3 regions of the Pseudomonas sp. G2-4 genome follow, and region 1 is predicted to be linked to each of the others. Evidence: predicted binding sites of a transcription regulator. Region 1 holds the regulator's gene; each other region holds the start of a gene.

Region 1 (5,763 bases):
GCGCGTCGTGCTGATCGATACCGCCGGCCTGCAAGCCAGCGATCCGGCCCTGCGCATGCAGCTCGAAAGCCTGGCTGGGCGCGGCATTCGGTCAAAAAATTATCTCGTGTTGGCAACCACCAGCCAAAAGCAGGTTCTAACCGCCGCATACCACAGCTACAAACGCTGCGGGCTGGCCGGTTGCATCCTGACTAAGCTGGACGAAACGGCAAGCCTGGGCGAGGTGTTGAGCCTGGCGATCGGTCATGAACTACCGGTGGCCTACCTGACCGACGGACCGCGGATCCCGGATGATTTGCATCTGCCGCGCCGTCATCAACTGGTCAGTCGTGCCGTGAGTGTGCAAATGCAGGAAGAACCCAGCGAGGAAGCCATGGCTGACATGTTCGCTGATATCTACCACAGCCCGACCAAGCAGGTCGGCTGAGGTAATCATGAATATTTTTTGTACCTACATCGATGGTCTGCCATGCATTGTTCAGAATGTGAACGCGCAGCCAGTAATGTGGCCTCCGTCTAAGTAAGACAAGGTAAAGAACGAACATGGGCAGCATGCATCCCGTACAGGTGATCGCGGTGACCGGCGGCAAAGGTGGCGTCGGGAAGACTAACGTGTCAGTGAACTTGTCCCTGGCTCTGGCAGAGCTTGGCCGACGGGTCATGCTGCTGGACGCCGACCTGGGGTTGGCGAACGTCGATGTGCTGCTGGGGCTCACACCCAAGCGCACGCTGGCGGACGTCATCGAAGGTCGCTGCGAACTGCGCGACGTGCTGCTGCAGGGGCCGGGCGGTATTCGCATCGTGCCGGCTGCCTCTGGCACCCAGAGCATGGTTCATCTGACCCCGGCCCAGCACGCTGGCCTGATCCAGGCCTTCAGCGACATCGGTGACAACCTCGATGTGCTGGTGATCGATACGGCTGCCGGTATCGGTGACTCGGTCGTCAGTTTCGTCCGCGCCGCCCAGGAAGTGCTGCTGGTGGTCTGCGACGAACCGACGTCTATCACCGACGCCTACGCCCTGATCAAATTATTGAACCGTGACTACGGCATGAACCGCTTCCGCGTCCTGGCCAACATGGCCCAGAGCCCGCAGGAAGGGCGCAATCTGTTCGCTAAGTTGACGAAGGTCACGGATCGTTTCCTGGATGTTGCCCTACAGTACGTCGGCGCAGTGCCCTACGACGAAAGCGTACGCAAGGCCGTCCAGAAGCAACGCGCCGTTTATGAAGCCTTTCCCCGTTCCAAATGTGCGCTGGCGTTCAAGGCTATCGCCCAAAAGGTGGATACCTGGCCACTGCCGGCCAACCCTCGCGGGCATCTGGAATTTTTCGTCGAGCGTCTTGTGCAACAAACAGCAGGGCCCGTGCTATGACTGCCAGCGGTTACAACCATCTCTACAAAAAATCGGCACGGGACGCCCAATACGAACTGATCGAGCGTTATGCGCCCCTGGTCAAGCGTATCGCCTATCACTTGCTGGCGCGGTTGCCGGCCAGTGTTCAGGTCGAGGACTTGATCCAGGCCGGCATGATCGGCCTGCTCGAAGTGTCGAACAAATACGACGCGAGCAAGGGCGCCAGTTTCGAGACGTATGCCGGTATTCGCATCCGTGGGGCGATGCTCGATGAAGTCCGCAAGGGCGATTGGGCGCCGCGTTCGGTGCACCGTAATACCCGTATGGTCAGTGATGCGATTCGCGCTATTGAAGCTAAAACCGGGCGTGACGCTAAAGATCACGAGGTTGCGGCCGAACTCCAATTGAGTCTCGATGATTATTACGGGATTTTGAACGATACCTTGGGCAGTCGCCTGTTCAGTTTCGACGACCTGCTGCAGGACGGCGAACACGAAGGGCTGCACGAGGACGGCGCGAGTGCTCACATGGAGCCATCGCGTGACCTGGAAGATGAACGTTTCCAGAGCGCGCTGGCGGATGCGATTGCCAATTTGCCGGAGCGTGAGCGACTGGTCTTGGCGCTGTACTACGACGAAGAGCTGAACCTCAAGGAAATCGGTGAGGTCCTGGGGGTCAGCGAATCGCGGGTCAGCCAGTTACACAGCCAGTGCGCGGCCCGTTTGCGGGGGCGTTTGGGGGAGTGGCGAGCGCGCTGATTGCAGTGTGGGGACACTGCGAACGGGGCTGGTTTGGCATGCATTGCGCCAGTCTCCATCCGTTGTGCTCCAGACCGTTGTCGAGTGTTGTGCCGGATTGATTGAAATGGCGCGTTCAGGTGCTGGGCGCGTTTAAGACTGCTTGGAGGTCGAATTGGACAAGAACATGAAAATCCTCATCGTTGATGACTTCTCAACGATGCGGCGGATCATAAAAAACCTGTTGCGTGACCTTGGGTTCACCAACACGGTCGAGGCCGACGATGGCACCACTGCCATTCCGGTCCTCAACAGCGGGAGCATCGACTTTCTGGTGACTGACTGGAACATGCCCGGCATGACCGGTATCGACTTGCTGCGCCATGTGCGCGCCGACGAAAAACTCAAGCACCTTCCCGTGCTGATGGTGACTGCCGAAGCCAAGCGCGAGCAGATCATCGAAGCGGCTCAGGCCGGTGTAAACGGCTATGTGGTCAAACCCTTCACGGCCCAGGCGTTGAAAGAGAAGATCGAGAAAATCTTCGAACGCATCGGTTAACCGCGACACGGGGGAGCTATGGATAACGAATCTTCAATGGGCGATTTTGAATCGACCCTGAAAAAACATGCCCGCGAACTGGTCGACAGCCTTGAAAAAGGCCGTTTTGGCGACGCGGTTCAAATGATCCATGAGCTCAACCAGACCCGTGACCGTGGTCTGTATCAGGAAGTGGGCAAGCTCACGCGTGAACTGCACAGCGCGATTGTCAATTTCCAGATCGACCCGCATATGCCGCAGGCCGAGGAAGTCTCGCAGATCACCGACGCCACCGAGCGCCTGGGTTATGTGGTCAAGCTGACCGAGGCCGCAGCCAACCGCACCATGGACCTGGTGGAAAGCGCAACGCCGCTGGTCAATGGTCTGAGCGAGGAAGCCCAGGCCTTGAGCACCGACTGGGGCCGGTTCATGCGTCGCGAAGTCGGCGCTGAAGAGTTTCGCGAGCTGGCCCGTCGGGTCGACGGTTTCCTGACGCGTAGCAGCACCGATAACCGTGCGGTAGCAAGCAATCTCAACGACATTCTGCTGGCTCAGGACTATCAAGACCTGACCGGTCAGGTGATCAAGCGCGTGACCCAATTGGTCACCGAAGTGGAAAGCAATCTGCTCAAACTGGTGTTGATGGCCAGCCAGGTCGACCGCTTTGCAGGCATCGAACACGACCGTGAAGCGATCCTTGCTGAAAAAGATCCACAAAAACATCTCTCGCAGGGTGAAGGTCCGCAGATTCATGCCGATAAAAGAGAAGACGTTATGTCCGGTCAGGACGATGTGGACGATTTGCTGTCCAGCCTTGGATTCTGAGTTTTAGCCCTGTTTTAGGAGCAGCCATTAATGAGCTTCGGCGCCGATGAAGAGATCCTTCAGGATTTCCTGGTTGAGGCCGGCGAGATTCTAGAGCAACTGTCTGAGCAACTGGTCGAGCTGGAAAGCCGACCGGATGATGCAGACTTGCTCAATGCAATTTTTCGCGGTTTCCACACTGTAAAAGGAGGCGCCGGCTTCCTCCAGCTCAATGAGCTGGTGGAGTGCTGCCACATTGCCGAGAACGTGTTCGACATCCTGCGCAAGGGTGAACGCCGCGTTGATTCGGAACTGATGGATGTGGTGCTTGAAGCACTGGATGCGGTCAACAGCATGTTCACCGAAGTGCGCGAGCGCTCGCCGATCACCGCTGCCACCCCTGAGTTGCTCGCCGCGCTGGCACGCCTGGCGGAGCCGCAATCGGCTGACGAAGCCGCTCCGGTTGCCGAGGCGGCCGTTGAAGAACCGGTCGCCGAGGAATCGGGCGACATCACCGATAACGAATTTGAACAGTTGCTGGACTCGTTGAACGCCGTCAAGGCCCAAGCCGAGGCCCCTGCTGCGCCGGTAGCCCCTGCTGCTCCGGCCGCCAGTGCGACTGCCGCCGGCAGTGATGAAATCACCGACGACGAGTTCGAGTCGTTGCTCGATCAGTTGCATGGCAAAGGCCAGTTCGCTCCAGATGCAGTCGTTCCAGCGGCGGCCCCGGCCGCCCCGAAAGCGGCGGGCGACAACTCCGACATCACCGACGACGAATTCGAAGCCTTGCTCGATCAGTTGCACGGCAAGGGCACGTTTGCCGTTGACGCGCTGGATTCGGCCATCGCTTCCGCGCCAAAGCCGGCCAAGCCGGCTGCCGCCGCGGCTGGCAGCGACCTGATCAGCGACCACGAATTCGAATCGCTGCTCGATGAACTGCACGGCAAAGGCAAGTTCACTGAAGTCGGTACGGCTGCCGCAGCACCTGCCGCTGCCGCGTCGGTGGCCAAGGCTGCGCCAAAGCCGGCTGCCAAAGCTCCCGAGCCCAAGGCTGAGACACCCAAGGCCGAAACCCCCAAGCCTGCCCCGGCTGCTGCTCCTGCAGCCGCCCGTGCTCCTGCGGCGGCGCCAGCGGAAAAACCGGCCAGCGAAGCCGAGACCACGGTTCGGGTCGACACTGCACGCCTGGACGAGATCATGAACATGGTCGGCGAACTGGTGCTGGTGCGTAACCGCCTGGTGCGCCTGGGCCTCAACAGCCAGGACGAAGCCATGTCCAAGGCCGTGTCGAACCTCGACGTGGTCACGGCCGATCTGCAGACGGCGGTCATGAAGACCCGGATGCAGCCAATCAAGAAAGTCTTCGGGCGTTTCCCACGCCTGGTTCGTGACCTGGCTCGCCAGCTCAAGAAAGAAATCAACCTGGAACTGGTGGGTGAAGAAACCGACCTGGACAAGAACCTTGTCGAGGCCCTGGCTGACCCACTGGTCCACTTGGTGCGCAACGCGGTCGACCACGGCATCGAATCGCCGGAAGAGCGTGAAGCGTCGGGCAAGGTTCGTAGCGGTAAGGTGATCCTGGCTGCCGAGCAGGAGGGCGACCACATCCTGCTGTCGATCTCCGACGACGGTAAAGGCATGGACCCGAACGTGCTGCGTTCCATCGCGGTGAAACGCGGTGTGATGGACAAGGATGCCGCCGACCGCCTGAGCGACACCGAGTGCTACAACCTGATCTTCGCCCCGGGCTTCTCGACCAAGACCGAGATTTCCGACGTATCGGGCCGTGGCGTGGGCATGGACGTGGTGAAAACCAAGATTTCCCAGCTCAACGGTTCGATCAACATTTACTCGACCAAGGGCCAGGGCTCGAAGATCGTCATCAAGGTCCCGCTGACCCTGGCGATCATGCCGACCCTGATGGTGATGCTGGGCAACCAGGCGTTCGCCTTCCCGCTGGTCAACGTCAACGAAATCTTCCACCTCGACCTGTCGCGCACCAACGTGGTGGACGGCCAGGAAGTGGTGATCGTTCGGGACAAGGCACTTCCGCTGTTCTACCTCAAGCGCTGGCTGGTCAGCTCTGCGGCTCATGTGGAGCAGGGCGAAGGCCACGTGGTGATCCTTTCGGTGGGCACCCAGCGGATCGGCTTCGTGGTCGACCAGTTGGTGGGCCAGGAAGAAGTGGTCATCAAGCCGTTGGGCAAGATGCTCCAGGGCACCCCGGGCATGTCCGGCGCCACCATCACCGGCGACGGTCGCATCGCGTTGATTCTCGATGTGCCAAGCATGCTCAAGCGTTACGCCGCTCGGCGTATTTGATTCTGG
Region 2 (5,763 bases), 3.3 Mb from region 1:
GGCTGGCATGGACCTTGTTTTTCACGTTACTACACCAGGAGATATCCAATGAGCGTACTCGTAGGCAAACAAGCCCCAGACTTCACCGTACCCGCCGTCCTCGGCAACGGCGAAATCGTCGACAGCTTCACCCTGTCCTCGGCCATCAAAGGCAAATACGGCCTGGTGTTCTTCTATCCGTTGGACTTCACCTTCGTCTGCCCATCCGAGCTGATCGCACTGGATCACCGCATGGACGACTTCAAGGCCCGTAACGTTGAAGTGGTTGCCGTTTCGATCGACTCGCACTTCACCCACAACGCCTGGCGCAACACCCCCATCAACAATGGCGGTATCGGCCAGGTGAAATACACCATGGCTGCCGACATGAAGCACGAAATCGCCAAGGCCTATGACGTTGAGTCCGAAGGCGGCGTGGCCTTCCGTGGCGCGTTCCTGATCGACGACAAAGGCGTTGTCCGTTCGCAGATCATCAACGACCTGCCGCTGGGCCGTAACATGGAAGAGCTGATCCGTCTGGTCGACGCACTGCAATTCCACGAAGAGCACGGCGAAGTCTGCCCGGCCAACTGGAAGAAAGGCGACAAGGGTATGACTGCATCCCCTGAAGGCGTTGCCGCTTACCTGGGCGAGCACAGCGACAAGCTGTAAGCGCAACAGGCATAAAAAAACCGGCCCTCGATAGGGCCGGTTTTTTTATGGGGTTCTAAAGCAGGACACAGTCCTGTGGCGAGGGAGCTTGCTCCCGCTGGGTGGCGCAGCCGCCCCAAGATCTTGTGAGCGCTGCGCACTCAAGCGGGAGCAAGCTCCCTCGCCACACAAAAAGCGAGGCCGATGTCAATCGTCGAAATCCTGCCAACCCCCCATCTGCTTCCACCGATTGACGATGCCGCAGAACAGCTCGGCGGTCTTCTCGGTGTCGTAGCGGGCCGAGTGGGCTTCACGGCCATCAAAATCGATGTCGGCCGCCTGGCAGGCTTTGGCCAGGACGGTCTGGCCATACGCCAGGCCAGCCAGGGTTGCCGTGTCGAAGCTGGAGAACGGATGAAACGGGTTACGCTTCATGTCCATGCGCGCTACGGCGGCGTTGAGGAAGCCCAGGTCGAAGCTGCTGTTGTGCCCCACCAGGATCGCGCGCTTGCAACCGTTGGCCTTCAGCGCCTTGCGCACGCCCCGGAAGATGTCGGTCAGGGCTGTCTCTTCACTCACCGCCATGCGCAGTGGGTGATCGAGCTTGATCCCGGTGAACTCCAGGGCCGCCGCTTCGATGTTGGCGCCTTCGAACGGCTCGACGCGGAAAAAGTAGGTGTGGTCAGGAAACACAAAGCCTTTTTCGTCCATGCCGATGGTGGTCGCGGCGATTTCCAGCAGCGCATCGGTAGCCGAGTTGAAACCGCCGGTCTCGACGTCGACGACGACCGGCAGGTAGCCGCGAAACCGGGCTGCCATCGGGTGACGGGCGCCGCCCGAACCACCATTGCCGTCCTGTTCGTCGTCGAAATGATCTTCACTCACACGTGTTCCTCCAGCAGGCGCCAGCGCAGTTTTTCACCGGCGCGCAGCGGGATGACAGTCAGCTCGCCGAAGGGCAGGCTGGCGGGGGCGGTCCACTCGTCGCGGACCAGGGTAATACGATCGGTGTTCGCCGGCAGGCCATAGAAACGCGGGCCGTGCAGGCTGGCGAAACCTTCGAGCTTGTCCAGCGAGTTGCGCTGTTCGAACGCCTCGGCATACATCTCGATGGCGGCATAGGCGGTGTAGCAGCCGGCGCAACCGCAGGCCGCTTCCTTGGCATGCCGGGCATGGGGCGCCGAGTCCGTGCCGAGGAAAAACTTGGCGCTGCCACTGGTGGCGGCGTCGAGCAGGGCCTCTTGATGGGTGTTGCGCTTGAGGATCGGCAGGCAATAGAAGTGCGGCCGGATCCCGCCCACCAGCATGTGGTTGCGGTTGTACAGCAGGTGATGCGCGGTGATGGTCGCGCCGACGTTGGCCGCAGCCTCGTTGACGAACTGCACGGCATCGCCGGTGGTGATGTGTTCGAACACCACCTTGAGCGTCGGGAAGCGCTCCACGACGCGGCGCATGTGCTCGTCGATGAAGATTTTCTCGCGGTCGAACACGTCGACGTCGCCCCGGGTGACTTCACCGTGGATCAACAAAGGCATGCCGACTTCGGCCATGGCCTCCAGTGCCGGGAAGATCTTGTCGATGCTGGTGACGCCGGAATCGGAGTTGGTAGTCGCGCCAGCGGGGTACAGCTTGGCGGCATGGACAAAGCCGCAGGCCTTGGCGTCGCGTATTTCTTCAGGTTGGGTGCGGTCGGTGAGGTACAGCACCATCAGCGGCTCGAAGCGGCTGCCGGCCGGGCGTGCGGCCAGGATGCGCTGGCGATAGCCTTCGGCTTCGGCGGCGTTACGCACTGGCGGAACCAGGTTAGGCATGATGATTGCGCGCCCAAAGGTGCGCGCGACATCGGCGACGGTATGGGTCAACACAGCACCATCGCGAAGATGAATATGCCAGTCGTCGGGACGCAGCAGGGTCAGGCGGTCGGACATTGGGGGGCTTCCAGGCGGGTCAAACTCTGGGGAATGCTACCGGAAAAGACCGATTCAGGCACCCGCTATCAAGTTCTGCCGCAACTTACCGATAGCTCCTACAGGTGTGCCACGAATCCGTGCAGTGCCCCGGACAGGCGTCATACCTTCAGCGTGTGTCGATCTTTGTATAAAAGCCAGTGGAGCCTCCCGTGCGCCAGCGTTATCTAGCCTTGCTCAGTGTGTTTGCCAGCCTTCCCGCCATGGCGCTCACTTTCCAGACCCGTCTGGAGAGCATTGAGTGGACGGTCGAAGGCGACAAGTTCGAGTGCCGGCTGAGCCAGCCGATCACCGATTTCGGCAGCGGCGAGTTCGTGCGTCGGGCGGGCGAGCAGGCCACATTCAGGCTCAAGGCCTATAACCCGATGCTCGGTGGCGGTTCGGCGACCTTGCTGGCGGCTGCGGCGCCCTGGCAACCGGGGCGCGGCGACATCAACTTGGGCTCGGTCAGGATTGGCAGTGGCGATGTCTTGTTCAACAGCTCCCAGATCCAGGCAGGTCGCTTGATCAATGGGCTGATGGACGGGCGCAGCCCTGTGGTGCGACGCAACACCGAGGACGGGCGGGTCTCGGAAGTCCGATTATTGCCGGTGCGTTTCAATAAGGCCTTCAGTGACTATCAAGGCTGCGTGGCGAAACTGTTACCGAAGAATTTCGAGCAGATTAAGCAAACCCAGATTGGCTTCCCCGGCGAAGGGGTCGAACTTGACGCCCAGGCCAAGGCTCAGTTGCAAGTGATGCTCGATTTCATCAAGGCCGACCCAAGCGTCAATCATGTCGAACTCGATGGTCACTCCGATAACAGTGGCAACCGCTTGACCAACCGTGAGCTGTCGCGTCGTCGCGCCCTGGCGGTCCAGGACTTCTTCAAGGCCAACGGCTTCCAGGAATCGCAGATCACCCTGCGGTTCCATGGCGAGCGTTATCCCCTGGCACCCAATACCAACGCCGCCAACCGGGCCAAGAACCGCCGCGTGGTCGTGCTCCTGGAGCGTGTGGCGCCGACCGACGCGCCCGCCTCGCAGCCGACAGCGCCGACCGCACCCGCTGCGGCCCCGGCCAAGGTTCCGGCACCGACCGCTGCCCCGGCCAAGACTCCCGCTCCGGCGACTGCGCGCACGTCCTGATTCGGCGATGACCGTCGCGCACTCGACATAATCTGTCGCTTCGTCGTCATAAGCTGTCGCGCCCCTGTAAATTATCCGCATTGGACGTTAGACTTCCCGGCTTTCCGTACAACCCGTGGAGTGATGGCATGGCGGACGTAAACAAGGTCGTTCTGGCGTATTCCGGCGGCCTGGACACTTCGGTGATCCTCAAGTGGCTGCAGGACACTTATAACTGCGAAGTGGTGACCTTCACCGCTGACCTGGGGCAGGGCGAAGAAGTCGAGCCTGCACGCGCCAAGGCTCAGGCCATGGGCGTCAAAGAAATCTACATCGATGACCTGCGCGAAGAGTTCGTCCGCGACTTCGTGTTCCCGATGTTCCGTGCCAACACTGTTTACGAAGGCGAGTACCTGCTGGGTACGTCCATCGCCCGTCCGTTGATTGCCAAGCGCCTGATCGAAATCGCCAACGAAACCGGTGCCGACGCCATTTCCCACGGTGCCACCGGCAAAGGCAACGATCAGGTGCGTTTCGAACTGGGTGCCTATGCCCTCAAGCCGGGCGTGAAAGTCATCGCTCCGTGGCGTGAATGGGACTTGCTGTCCCGTGAAAAACTGATGGACTACGCCGAGAAGCACGGTATCCCGATCGAGCGTCACGGCAAGAAGAAATCCCCGTACTCGATGGATGCCAACCTGCTGCACATCTCCTATGAAGGCGGCGTGCTGGAAGACACCTGGACCGAGCACGAAGAAGACATGTGGCGCTGGACCGTCTCCCCGGAGAAGGCTCCTGATACCCCGCAATACCTGGAGTTGACCTATCGCAACGGCGATATCGTCGCACTGGACGGCGTGGAAATGAGCCCGGCCACCGTGCTGGCGACCCTGAACCGCATCGGTGGCGAACACGGCATCGGTCGCCTGGACATCGTCGAGAACCGCTATGTCGGCATGAAGTCCCGTGGTTGCTACGAAACCCCGGGCGGCACCATCATGCTGCGCGCTCACCGGGCGATCGAATCGATCACCCTGGACCGCGAAGTGGCTCACCTCAAGGACGAGCTGATGCCCAAGTATGCCAGCCTGATCTACACCGGCTACTGGTGGAGTCCTGAGCGCCTGATGCTGCAGCAGATGATCGACGCGTCCCAGGCCCACGTGAATGGCGTCGTACGCCTGAAACTGTATAAAGGCAACGTGATCGTCACCGGGCGCAAGTCTGACGAGTCACTGTTCGATGCCAACATCGCAACCTTCGAAGAAGACGGTGGCGCTTACAACCAGGCCGACGCAGCCGGCTTCATCAAGCTCAACGCCCTGCGCATGCGTATCGCGGCGAACAAGGGCCGCAAGCTGTTCTGATCCTGGCGATATGAAAACGGCCTGCCTTGAGCAGGCCGTTTTTTTTGGCTCCTCTCCTGTCATGCAGCGCTATTGCTTGATCGCTCATCCCTCCTGTCTGTCCGCTATAACGTCAGCGCTGTCGCGGCTGTAGATGACGTACAGGACGATTTCCGTGTGTGCCGTGGCCCGTTTGAGAGGGTTTGTCCGATAGGCCTCAACCAGGTCTTCCGGTTGGCTGTACACCAGAAAAATGACCCGTTTCGGATCGTGTTTGCGCCGATGATGGCGCATCAATAATCGTTTGACCTTGTCCGCCCGCCGTAACACTCGTCGTCGGCGGCAGGGCGAGTCATCCATGGTCTTTATAAAGTGTTTGCTCTTGCGAAAATCGGACGGTGAATATAACGAGCGATAGTTGAAGTTGAGCGTGATGAAAAAGAGCAGCAGCAGATAGAACGGGAAACTGATCAGGAACCAGAGATAATATTCACGGTCGTCGTCATCCAGGAACGGCAGGGAGATCGCCGCGGAGGTTTCAGATAACGTTGCAAATATAGCAATAAGGGTCATGGGGTTGGTGATGGTCTTCAAAGGTTTGTTCATGGTGAATGCTCATGGTTATTTAGACTCGGTGATGGAATGGATAGACGCTTGTTAATTAAATGCAGGTGCCGTATTGAAGGGTGACTATAACCTGTTTTAGTTGTTGGA
Region 3 (5,763 bases), 1.1 Mb from region 1:
CGATCGGGTCGCCGAAGATGCGCTTGTTGCGACACACCGGCAGGTCGACAGCACGATCACCGGTGGGTGGCTTGGAGACCCAGCTGTTGTTCACCGGGCAATAGCCCTTGCTATCGACAATGAACGAAACCTTGCCCCCCGGCGTGCTGCGGGTGAGCTTGTCGCACTCTTCCTGGCAGGCCTGGGCAAAGCGTTCGGTGTAGCTGGTCATGTACTGCTTGGGGTCAGTGCCGGGGATCAATTGGTAACTCTGGTCGAACAGGTTCAGACCTTCCCTTTGCAGCGCCTCCAGGCGCTCCTGAAGCGTGTCCCGGCATTGGCTGGCGCGGGTGATGGCGGCATCCAGCTTGCCGTGGCCGAGCACGAACCGGCCCAACAGTGCCTGGACCTTTTCGGCAACGCCGGACAGGTCACGGGTGGCCGTCGCCGAATGCTGCATGCGCTGGTCGATCAACTGGCTGTCGGCATGGATCTGGGTGACCCGTTCGTTGATGCCCGTGTTGCTGTCGGCGAACTGCTGGATATGCGTGGCGATGTCCGCCAGCTTGCCGTTGGTGGATTCGAAATCGCCGATCATGCTCTCGAAATGGCCGGAGGCACGCTCCACCACTTTCTGGGTTTCCCGGGCGCTGTGGCTGATCTGGGTGGTCTGTTCGTGGGTAGAACCGACTTCTTCAAGCATGGCGTCGATGTTGCGGGAGATATCATCGGTGGCGCGGCTGACGTTCTGCGCCAGGGTCCGCACTTCATCAGCCACCACCGCGAAACCCCGACCGCTCTCGCCAGCCCGGGCGGCTTCGATGGCGGCGTTGAGGGCCAGCAGATTGGTTTGGGCAGAGATCTGCTGGATCAATCCAACGATGGACTTGATGCTTGAGGAGCGTTGGTTCAAGGCCCCCACGAGCGTGGCAAACTCACTGAGACTGTTGGAGATTTCGCTGATGTTGCCGGTCACTTCCAGCAGCTCGGCATAGGAGTCGCGGGCCATGCTCAGGTTCTGGGCGGTGGTGCTGGAGATGCCTTGGGTCTGGCGCGAGACTTCTTCGATGCGGCCTACGGCGGTGTTGCTCTGGTCCATCACTTCCTTGGCGAAGCGCGCCTGGTGGGTGGCGCTGTCGCTGGAATCGCTGATGTTTTTCAGCGAGCGGGCCGATTCGACGGCGATGTGCACGGTCAGCGCCTGGACGTTACTGATGATCTCCCGTTGCTTGGCCAGGAAACGGTTACAGGTGCCGGCCAGCACGCGAATTTCGTCGTGGGTCACCAGGGGAAGGTCCTTGGACAAATCGCCTTCGCCGTTGGCGATCTCTTCCAGGGCCTTGGTCATGGCGGTGACGGGACGCACGATGAGGTGGCGAAAGTACCAGACCATGAAACTGATCATGCCCAGCGTCAGGAGCGTGCCGAAGAGCAGGGCATGGGTGAGGCTGTCGAGCCGGCCCTCGATCTGGCCCAGCAACCCGGCATCCAGCTGCGCGTCGCGCAGCTGCAAGACAATGTCAGCGCGTGCACTCAGGGCGACCCAGTACAACAACCCACTGACCACGACCAACAGGAAAAGGCTCGACAGCTTTTTGGTGAGCGTATCGAAAAATTGCATTTCGATAGACTCGTACAAGGCCTTTAACGTCTGCATGCCGCTGCTCCTGGGCAAAAAAAATCACTCAATGGAATACATTCGACCGCTGGCGACAAAGCTTTAGCGAGTCAGGGCAATTTGATATCAGATTGATCTTTCAGGCTGTTTGTGACTTTCCATCGAGTCGCTGAAACAAATGTCAATACTTATGCTGGCGAATTAGACGAAAGTCGTACTGGTACTCTGCCCAGCGGCTGCTACGGTTTGAGGGGAAAACAATAAAAACAACGGGAGATGACCCTCATGTCCACTCAAAAGCAACAGGCTGCGCGTGCCTATTGGACGGAAAACCTGCGCTGGATGCTGGTACTACTGGCAATCTGGTTTTTGGTGTCGTTCGGCTTTGGTATTTTGCTGGTTGACTCACTCAACACCATCAGTTTCTTCGGCACACCTCTAGGGTTCTGGTTCGCCCAGCAGGGGTCCATCTATGTCTTTGTGCTCGAGATCTTCTTCTATGTCTGGAAGATGAATCAGCTCGATCGCAAGTATGACGTCCACGAAGACTGAGGCCGACGAGCATGGAAACCCAAACCCTGATCTATCTGTTCGTCGGTGCAAGCTTCGCGCTCTATATTGCTATCGCGATCTGGACACGTGCCGGCTCCACCAGTGAATACTATGTCGCGAGCAAGGGGGTGCACCCGGTACTCAACGGCATGGCCACTGGCGCTGACTGGATGTCGGCAGCCTCGTTCATTTCCATGGCTGGGATCATCGCCTTCGCCGGCTATGACGGTTCGGTCTACTTGATGGGCTGGACCGGTGGCTACGTGCTGCTGGCGATGTGCCTGGCACCGTATCTGCGCAAGTTCGGCAAGTTCACTGTGCCTGAGTTCGTCGGAGCGCGTTATTACTCGCAAACGGCGCGGGTGGTGGCGGTGATCTGCGTGATCTTTATTTCCTTCACCTACGTGGCGGGGCAAATGCGGGGAGTGGGTATTGTGTTCTCCCGCTATCTCGAGGTGGACATCAACACCGGTGTGATGATCGGCATGGCCATCGTGTTTTTCTATTCCGTGCTGGGTGGAATGAAAGGCATCACCTACACCCAGGTGGCGCAGTACTGCGTGATGATCTTCGCCTACATGGTGCCGGCGATTTACATCTCGATGATGATCACCGGTAATCCGATTCCGCAGTTGGGCTTTATCAGCGAAGTCACGGGTTCGGGGCAGAGCGTGATTGAAAGGCTCAACGGGCTCGGGGCGGAGCTGGGCTTCACGGCCTACACCGATGGCAGCAAGTCGACGACGGACGTGTTCTTCATCACCATGGCGCTGATGGTGGGCACGGCAGGACTGCCTCATGTCATTGTGCGTTTCTTCACGACCCCTACTGTACGGGATGCCCGCAAATCCGCAGGCTACGCGCTGCTATTCATTGCCATCCTCTATACCACCGCACCGGCCGTAGCGGCGTTTGCCCGCACCAATCTGCTGACTTCGATTCCGAATGTCAGCTATAGCACGGCACCGACGTGGTTCAAGGCTTGGGAAAACTCCGGGCTGATCGCCTGGGTGGACAAGAACAACGACGGCATCATCCAGTACGGTCCCGGTGCCGCGTTGGTCGGAGCCCCAAGCTTCAAGACCACCGAGCGAGGGGCCTATGAGCAACGTCTGCTCAACAATCAGGTTTCGCCGGTGGCCAACGAGCTGTATGTGGACAACGACATCATGGTTCTGGCCAATCCGGAAATTGCCGGTTTGCCGGGTTGGGTGATCGCGTTGATCGCTGCCGGTGGCCTGGCGGCCGCCTTGTCTACTGCTGCGGGGTTGCTGTTGGTGATCTCCACCTCGGTTTCCCATGACCTGCTCAAGAGCAACATGCTGCCCAGGATCACCGAAAGACAGGAGCTGCTGGCTGCGCGGATTTCCGCCGGGGTGGCGGTATTGATCGCCGGGCTGTTCGGCATCTATCCACCTGCATTCGTGGCCCAGGTGGTGGCCTTTGCCTTCGGCTTGGCAGCGTCCTCATTCTTCCCGGTCATCGTCATGGGGATATTCTCCAAGCGCATGAACCGTGAGGGCGCGATCGCCGGGATGATTGTGGGGCTGACGTTCACCTTCAGCTACATCGTCTACTTCAAGTTCGTGAACCCGGCGATGAACACCGCCGATCACTGGTGGCTTGGGGTATCGCCGGAAGGCATTGGTACGTTGGGAATGCTCTTCAACTTCATCGCAGCCATTGTGGTGTCGCGCTTCACCGCGCCGCCGCCGGAGCATATCCAGCACCTGGTGGAAGATATCCGGGTTCCACGGGGGGCCGGTGCCGCCGTCGATCATTGACCCGGTGTAAAGGCTGATACCAAAAGGGCAACGAGCAATGGCGCCGGAGCAATCCGGCGCCATTTTTTTGTATTGCGTCAAGTAGATAGGTGTAAGTACGTATTTACTGGGAATGATTCTCAAAGTATATTCGCTCTCATTAACGTCCCCCCAATGAGTGCAGCGTCTTGAATCGTTCCACCCCTCATGCTAATCGCAATGTCTTCATCAAGTGTGTATTGCCAACGTTGTCCTGCTGCTTCATCGCAAGCCCCGTATGGGCACAGGACACACTTGAACTGCCGGCCACCGATATCCAGGGCAGTCGCACCACTCAGGACGAGGGCTATACGGCGTCGCAAGCCAGCACGGCGAGCAAAAGCGACGTACCGATCAAGGAAGAGGCGCAATCGATCAATGTCGTGACCCAGCAGACCCTGGCCGATTACCAGGTGCGCTCCCTGGCCGACGCAATGAAGTTCGTCAGCGGTGTGAGCCAGGGCAATACCCTGGGAGGCTCGCGGGATTCGCTGGTCAAGCGCGGTTTTGGCACCAACGACGACGGCTCGATCCTGCGCGACGGCGTGCGTTCGAACCTGGGGCACAACTTCAGCGCCACCACCGAACGGGTCGAAGTGCTCAAGGGCCCGGCCTCGATGCTGTACGGCGCGCTGGAGCCCGGCGGCCTGGTCAACGTCATCAGCAAGAAGCCCGAGTACACCCAGAGCACCACGTTGAGTGGTTCGGCCTACAGCGAAGGCGGTGGCACCATGGCCCTGGACACTACCGGCCCGCTGGGTGATACCGGCCTGGCTTATCGGCTGATTGCCGAGCGTGGGCATGAGGACTACTGGCGCAACTACGGGGTCAACGAGAGCACGTTGGTGGCCCCGTCGCTGGCTTGGACGGGGGAACGGGCTTCGTTGAATCTCAGCTATGAGTACAACGAATATTCCAATCCGTTTGATCGGGGTACGGTGTTCCAGAACGGGCATCCTGCGGACATCGACTACGACAAGCGCCTCGATGAGCCGTGGGCCAAGAGCGTGGGGATTCGCGAAACGGCTACGGCGCGGTTTGAGTATGCGCTGAGCGAGGATTGGAAAACGCGGGTCACCTATGGTTGGAACAATGATCGGTATAGCCTTTCAATCGCGCAGCCGCGGATGACAAGCGGCGGTGTTTTTCAGCGTGCAGCCAACGGCGCGCACTACGACGATGAAACCCGCTACGCCAGTTGGGACTTCATCGGCAAGCAGGAGCTATTCGGTCAGCGTCATGACCTGTTGATCGGCGTTGATAACCAGGTATCCGATCAGTTCCGTGGCAAGACCTACCGTGGGGCCAATCAAGCGGGTTTCGACATCACAGCACCGGTGTACGGTGGTCTGGAAGAACCCAGCGTGATCAATCCAGGCCAAAGCAACTTGAGCAACAAACTGACTTCCAGCTCGGTGTACCTGAAGGACAACTGGCACCTCGATGATCGTTGGATTCTGGTCTTTGGTGGCCGCTACCAACATTACGATCAATACACCACGCAGGGGATGGTCGCGGCCCCGCCGGTTCGCGACGACAATGGCGATGCGTTTGTTCCATTTCTGGGGCTGGTCTATAAAGCTTCCGAGACCCTGTCGCTTTATGGCAACTACAGCCGGTCCTTCAAGCCCAACGATGTGGTCGACAAAGACAGTCGTACCTTCAAGCCGGAGGAGGGGCGGAGCTATGAAATTGGCGCCAAGTACGATCCTCTGCCGGGGCTGAACATCAATCTTGCCTTGTTCGATATCGTTAAAAAGAACGTGGTGACCACTGTTGACGACGTCTCCGAAGCCGCCGGCAAAGTTGGCT

The links. The regulator FliA, encoded in region 1, starts transcription of late flagellar genes. The targets are predictions, from matches to a motif close to CTAAAGTTTNNNNNNNNNNNGCCGNTAA.
Region 2: a site for FliA is predicted at 2,626-2,653, ahead of QNH97_RS22270 (flagellar protein MotY). Genes of this name have one in related genera too.
Region 3: a site for FliA is predicted at 1,676-1,703, ahead of QNH97_RS12375 (methyl-accepting chemotaxis protein). Genes of this name have one in related genera too.

What each region holds. Positions count from the first base shown of each region.
Region 1 is NZ_CP125957.1:1,739,746-1,745,508, forward strand. It holds gene flhF (flagellar biosynthesis GTPase FlhF) at 1-427, shown strand, start outside; gene fleN (flagellar synthesis regulator FleN) at 544-1,374, shown strand; gene fliA (RNA polymerase sigma factor FliA) at 1,371-2,114, shown strand; gene QNH97_RS07760 (chemotaxis response regulator CheY) at 2,281-2,652, shown strand; gene QNH97_RS07765 (protein phosphatase CheZ) at 2,671-3,456, shown strand; gene QNH97_RS07770 (chemotaxis protein CheA) at 3,487-5,757, shown strand.
Region 2 is NZ_CP125957.1:5,087,801-5,093,563, reverse strand. It holds gene QNH97_RS22285 (peroxiredoxin) at 49-651, shown strand; gene rnt (ribonuclease T) at 838-1,515, opposite strand; gene pyrC (dihydroorotase) at 1,512-2,558, opposite strand; gene QNH97_RS22270 (flagellar protein MotY) at 2,750-3,724, shown strand; gene QNH97_RS22265 (argininosuccinate synthase) at 3,853-5,070, shown strand; gene QNH97_RS22260 (hypothetical protein) at 5,155-5,655, opposite strand.
Region 3 is NZ_CP125957.1:2,883,536-2,889,298, forward strand. It holds gene QNH97_RS12375 (methyl-accepting chemotaxis protein) at 1-1,636, opposite strand, end outside; gene QNH97_RS12380 (DUF4212 domain-containing protein) at 1,883-2,149, shown strand; gene QNH97_RS12385 (sodium:solute symporter family protein) at 2,161-3,933, shown strand; gene QNH97_RS12390 (TonB-dependent siderophore receptor) at 4,101-5,763, shown strand, end outside.